DNA from 2 places in the Streptomyces sp. SCA2-17 genome. Region 1 is predicted to be linked to the other one. Evidence: predicted binding sites of a transcription regulator. Region 1 holds the regulator's gene; the other holds the start of a gene.
What was found. The regulator HspR, encoded in region 1, represses chaperone genes until heat shock. The targets are predictions, from matches to a motif close to TTGAGNNNNNNNNNCTCAA.
Positions count from the first base shown of each region.

Region 2: the regulator HspR is predicted to act here: its motif matches at 1,103-1,121, upstream of lon (endopeptidase La).

Region 1 is NZ_CP117521.1:2,967,388-2,970,591, reverse strand. It holds gene grpE (nucleotide exchange factor GrpE) at 1-543, shown strand, start outside; gene dnaJ (molecular chaperone DnaJ) at 592-1,764, shown strand; gene PS271_RS13220 (heat shock protein transcriptional repressor HspR) at 1,769-2,221, shown strand; gene PS271_RS13215 (DUF4287 domain-containing protein) at 2,353-2,562, shown strand; gene PS271_RS13210 (AAA family ATPase) at 2,630-3,204, shown strand, end outside.
Region 2 is NZ_CP117521.1:4,382,802-4,386,005, forward strand. It holds gene PS271_RS19995 (helix-turn-helix domain-containing protein) at 4-972, shown strand; gene lon (endopeptidase La) at 1,144-3,204, shown strand, end outside.

The DNA of each region.
Region 1 (3,204 bases):
GTGGAAGCAGGTCTCCAGGCTCAGCTGGACCAGTCCCAGGCCGCGCTCACCGAGCGCACCGCGGACCTCCAGCGTCTCCAGGCCGAGTACCAGAACTACCGCCGCCGTGTGGAGCGGGACCGGGTCACGGTCAAGGAGGTCGCCGTCGCGAACCTCCTGTCCGAGCTCCTGCCCACGCTCGACGACATCGGCCGCGCCCGTGACCACGGCGAGCTCGTCGGCGGCTTCAAGTCCGTCGCCGAGTCGCTGGAGACGGTCGTCGCCAAGATGGGACTGCAGCAGTTCGGCAAGGAGGGCGAGCCCTTCGACCCGCTGGTGCACGAGGCGCTGATGCACTCCTACGCGCCGGACGTCACCGAGACCACGTGCGTGCAGATTCTGCAGCCGGGGTATCGGATCGGCGAGCGGACGATCCGCCCCGCGCGGGTCGCCGTCGCCGAGCCCCAGCCGGGCGCCCAGGGCGCCAAGGGCGAGGGCGAGGACGCCGGTCCGGCCGGTTCCGCCGGCTCCGAAGAGGAGAGCGGTGGCCCGGACAAGGGCTGACGCTGACCAGATGAATCACCGCAGGGAACGGAAGGAGGGACGCCGGGGATGAGCACGAAGGACTTCCTGGAGAAGGACTACTACAAGGTCCTCGGCGTCCCCAAGGACGCCACCGAGGCCGAGATCAAGAAGGCGTACCGGAAGCTCGCCCGCGAGTACCACCCGGACGCCAACAAGGGCGACGCCAAGGCCGAGGAGCGCTTCAAGGAGATCTCCGAGGCCAATGACGTCCTGGCCGACCCCAAGCGGCGCAAGGAGTACGACGACGCCCGCGCCCTCTTCGCCAACGGCGGCTTCCGCCCGGGGCCGGGCGGCGCGGGCGGCGGCTCCTTCAACTTCGACCTGGGCGACCTCTTCGGGGGCGCCCAGGGCGGGGGCGGCGCCGGCGGCGGCTTCGGCGGCGGTCTCGGCGACGTCTTCGGCGGCCTGTTCAACCGCGGTGCCACGCGCACCCAGCCGCGCCGCGGCCAGGACATCGAGTCCGAGGTCTCGCTGAACTTCACCGAGGCGGTCGACGGGGCCACCGTGCCCCTGCGGATGTCCTCCTCGGCGGCCTGCAAGGCCTGCTCCGGCACCGGCGACAAAAACGGTACTCCTCGCGTCTGCCCCACCTGTGTCGGCACCGGTCAGGTGTCGCACGGCTCCGGCGGCGGATTCTCCATGACCGACCCCTGCCCCGACTGCAAGGGCCGCGGCCTCATCCCGGAGAACCCCTGCGACGTCTGCCACGGCAGCGGCCGCGCCAAGTCCTCCCGGACGATGCAGGTCCGCATCCCCGCCGGCGTCTCTGACGGCCAGCGGATCCGGCTGCGCGGCAAGGGCGCCCCGGGCGAGCGCGGCGGCCCCAACGGCGATCTGTACGTCGTGGTGCACGTCGGCACCCACCCGGTCTTCGGCCGCAAGGACGACAACCTCACCGTCACCGTGCCCGTCTCCTTCCCGGAGGCGGTCCTCGGCGGCGAGATCAAGGTGCCGACCCTCGGCGGCCCCCCGGTCACCCTCAAGCTGCCGCCCGGCACGCCCAACGGCCGCACGATGCGCGCCCGCGGCAAGGGCGCGGTGCGCAAGGACGGCACCCGCGGCGACCTCCTCGTCACGGTGGAGGTGACCGTGCCCAAGGATCTCGGCGACAAGGCCCGGGAAGCCCTGCAGACCTACCGTGAGGCCACCGCGGACGACGACCCGCGGGCAGAGCTGTTCCAGGCCGCGAAGGGAGCGTGACCCCATGGATGGGACCGGCCGACGGCGCAATCCGTACGAGCTGACCGACGAGTCGCCGGTCTATGTCATCTCGGTCGCCGCGCAGCTGTCGGGCCTGCATCCGCAGACCCTCCGGCAGTACGACCGGCTCGGCCTGGTCTCACCCGACCGCGCCGCCGGCCGCGGCCGGCGCTACTCCGCGCGGGACATCGAACAGCTCCGGCAGGTGCAGCAGCTCAGCCAGGACGAGGGCATCAACCTCGCGGGCATCAAGCGCATCATCGAGCTGGAGAACCAGGTGGCCGCGCTCAAGGCGCGCGTCGCCGAACTGCAGGGCATCGTCGAGGGCGCCGCCGCGGCCCGCCAGCAGGCGGAAGCGGCGGTCCACGCCTCCTACCGCCGCGACCTGGTCCCGTACCAGGAGGTCCAGCAGACGAGCGCACTGGTGGTGTGGCGCCCGCGCCGCGATCAGCAGTAGCGGCGCGTCGCCTCGCGTCGCATGGTGTGCCGGCAGGGCGGGGTGAGTGAAACGCTCACCCGGCCCTGCTCGCATGAGCCGGCAAGAGCGGTGTCCGGGCCGTTGTCAGTGGTGGGTGCCAGACTGCGCGCATGACTGAAACCGTTAAGGGGCCCGCCAGTTACTTCCCGTCGATCGAGAAGAAGTACGGCCGGCCGATAGCCGAGTGGAAGGACCTGATCCGGTCTTCGTCGCTGACGAAGCACATGGAGCTGGTCGGGTGGCTGAAGGCCGAGCACGGACTGGGGCACGGGCATGCCAACGCCCTCGTCGCGCACACCCTCGCGGAGCTCCGCGACTGACGCCGCTCCGCCACCCACTCGGGTGGCGTGTCTGTCGCCGCCCGCCCACGGGCCGTACGGTGGACGGGTGCTGCTGAGCTTCCGGGTCTCGAATCACCGCTCGATCAGGGAGGAGCAGCAGCTGCTCCTGGCCCGGATGGACGGCGCGGACGGCGTTTCCACGCGCGACACCGATACCAGTACTGGTACCGCTACCGGCTCCGAGGCCGTTCCCATCGCCGCCCTCTTCGGTGCGAACGCCGCCGGCAAGTCCAACGTCGTGGACGCCCTGCACTTCATGGCGGGCCTGGTGCGCACGTCCCACCGGGACGCCGAGCCGGGCGCGGGCATCGTGCGGTCCCCGTTCCTGCTGGACGAGGTGAGCGCCGCGGCCCCGTCCTGGTACGTGGTGGACCTCGTCCTCGACGGCGTGCGCCACACATACGGCTTCAGCCTCGACGACGAGCGGATCCGCGAGGAATGGCTGTACCGCTATCCCGGTGGTGAGCGGCAGACGGTGTTCCAGCGCTCGGGCGATGACATCCGCTTCGGCGACGGGGCGGCCCGCCCGGGGCTGGATCTCGTCCGCAGCATCACCGAGCCGAACGCCCTGTTCCTGACGGTCGCCGCGCGGTCCCGGCAGGCCGAGGTCCAGCCCGCCTA
Region 2 (3,204 bases), 1.4 Mb from region 1:
ACCGTGGCCGTGGCCGTGATCGACGACGACGTCCCCCTGTGGGACCTGTACGAACTGGGGGTGGTCTGCACCGTCTTCGGCATCCCGCACCCCGACCTCGCCGACCCCTGGTACGACCTGCGCGTGTGCTCCGTGGGCGGCGGCGAACCGCAGCCCGGGCCCTTCGGGCTCACGCTGCGCACCCCGTACGGCCTGGAAGGGCTGGAAGGCGCCGGCACGGTGATCGTGCCGTCGGTGCCCGAGGCGTGCGTCGAGGGCGAGCGCGAACTGCCGGCGGAGCTGCTGGAGGCCCTGCGCCGGGCCGCGGACTCCGGGGCCCGCATGGTCTCCCTGTGCGCCGGGGCCTTCGCCCTCGCGGCCGCCGGCCTCCTCGACGGCCGCCGCGTCACCGCCCACTGGATGCACACCGAGGCCCTCGCGCGCCGCCACCCGCGCGTGCGCGTGGACGACTCGGTCCTCTACGTCGACGACGGCGACGTCCTCACCAGCGCCGGCGTCACCGCGGGGCTCGACCTCTGCCTCCACCTCGTCCGCCGCGATCTCGGCGCCCACGTCGCCAACCAGCTCGCCCGCCGCCTCGTGGTGCCCGCCCACCGGCCCGGCGGACAGGCCCAGTACGTGGACCTCTCCGTGCCCGAGGCCGACGACGACAGCCTCGCCCCCGTCCTCCAGTGGGCCCGCGAGCACCTCGGCCGCCCGCTGTCCGTCGACGACCTCGCCGCCCGCGCCGGCATGAGCCCGCGCACCTTCTTCCGCCGCCTCCACGCCGCCACCGGCACGACCCCGCTGCAATGGCTCCTCACCCAGCGCCTCGCCCGCGCCCAGTCGCTCCTGGAGTCGACGGCCCTGTCCGTCGAGCGCGTCAGCGAACTGAGCGGCCTGGGCACGGCCGCCAACCTGCGCCGCCACTTCACGCTCCACTTCGGCGTGACGCCGACGGACTACCGGCGCTCGTTCCCGGCGGCCGCCTGACGCGGCGGCACGAGGGCCTGCCGGGCGGGCGGGTGCGGCTTGCCGTAGGAGCGATCGCCGCTCCGCCCTTCCGCCCGGCTGATCGCTGAGAGCGAACGCCGGGCGGGGAACATTCGCGCAGCGGCAAGCATTGAGTCGGCATAGCTCAACTTGCCTGCCTAAGGGGAGATCATGGCTTCGCTGTCCACACCGCTCACCCTGCCCGTGCTGCCGCTCGACGACGAGGTCGTGCTGCCCGGCATGGTGGTGCCGCTCGACCTGTCCGACGCCGATGTGCGCGCCGCGGTCGAGGCCGCCCAGGCCGCCGCGCGGGGGAGCGGTGGCAAGCCGCTGGTCCTGCTCGTGCCGCGCGTCGACGGGACGTACGCGGGCGCCGGCACCCTCGGCAGTGTCGAGCAGGTGGGGCGGCTCTCCGGCAGCGGCGACCCCGGCGCCCTCGTCCGCGGCGTCCGCCGCGTGCGCATCGGCGCCGGGACGACCGGCCCCGGGGCCGCGCTCTGGGTCGAGGGCACCCCCGTGGAGGAGACCGTCCCGGACCCCCTCCCCGGCGCCGTCGCCGAGCTCGCGAAGGAGTACAAGGCGCTCGCCACCAGCTGGCTCCGCCGGCGCGGCGCCTGGCAGGTCGTCGACCGCGTCCAGCAGATCGACGACATCGGCCAGCTCGCCGACAACTCCGGCTACTCGCCCTTCCTCACCGTCGCCCAGCGCGTCGAACTCCTGGAGACCGCCGACCCGGTGGCCCGCCTCAAGCTCGCCGTCGGCTGGCTCGGCGAGCACCTCGCCGAGCAGGACGTCGCCGAGTCCATCGCCAAGGACGTCCAGGAAGGCGTCGACAAGCAGCAGCGCGAGTTCCTGCTGCGCCGCCAGCTGGAGGCCGTCCGCAAGGAGCTCGCCGAGCTCAACGGCGACCCGGAGGACGAGTCCGGCGACTACCGCGCCCGCGTCGAGGCCGCCGACCTCCCCGAGAAGGTCCGCGAAGCCGCCCTCAAGGAGGTCGGCAAGCTGGAGCGGGCCTCCGACCAGAGCCCCGAAGGCGGCTGGATCCGCACCTGGCTGGACACCGTCCTGGAGATGCCCTGGAACGAGCACACGGAGGACGCGTACGACATCCCCGGCGCGAAGTCCGTCCTCGACGCGGACCACGCGGGCCTGGAGGACGTCAAGGAGCGGATCACCGAGTACCTGGCGGTGCGCAAGCGGCGCGCCGACCGGGGGCTGGGCGCGGTCGGAGGGCGGCGCGGGGGCGCGGTGCTCGCGCTCGTCGGCCCGCCCGGCACCGGAAAGACGAGCCTCGGCCAGAGCGTCGCCCGCGCCATGGGCCGCAAGTTCGTGCGCGTCGCCCTCGGCGGCGTCCGCGACGAGGCCGAGATCCGCGGCCACCGCCGCACGTACGTGGGCGCGCTGCCCGGCCGCATCGTGCGGGCGGTCAAGGAGGCCGGCTCGATGAACCCGGTCGTGCTCCTCGACGAGATCGACAAGGTCGGCTCCGACTTCCGCGGCGACCCCGCCGCGGCCCTCCTGGAGGTCCTCGACCCGGCGCAGAACCACACCTTCCGGGACCACTACCTGGAGGTCGAACTCGACCTGTCGGACGTCGTGTTCCTGGCGACCGCCAACGTCCTGGAGGCCATCCCCGAAGCCCTCCTGGACCGCATGGAGCTCGTCCGTCTCGACGGCTACACCGAGGACGAGAAGGTCGTCATCGCCCGCGACCACCTGCTGCCCCGGCAGCTCGACCGGGCGGGCCTCGAACCCGGCGAGGTCGTGATCGAGGACGGCGCGCTGCGCCGCCTCGCCGGCGAGTACACGCGCGAGGCGGGCGTGCGGAACCTGGAGCGCTCCGTGGCCCGGCTGCTGCGCAAGGTCGCGGCCCGGCACGAACTGGGCGAGCAGGAGCTGCCGTTCACCATCGGCGCGGAGCAGCTGCGCCCGCTGATCGGCCGGCCGCACCACACCCCGGAGTCCGCGCAGGACCCGGCCGAGCGGCGCACGGCCGTGCCCGGCGTCGCGACCGGGCTCGCGGTGACGGGCGCGGGCGGCGACGTCCTCTTCGTCGAGGCGTCGCTGGCCGACCCGGAGACGGGCGGCGCGGGCCTGACGCTGACGGGCCAGCTGGGCGACGTGATGAAGGAGTCGGCGCAGATCGCCCTGTCCTTCCTCCGCTCGCACGGTGCGGAACTGGAGCTGCCGGTGGGCGACTTCAAGGACCGGGGCGTCCACCTGCACGTCCCG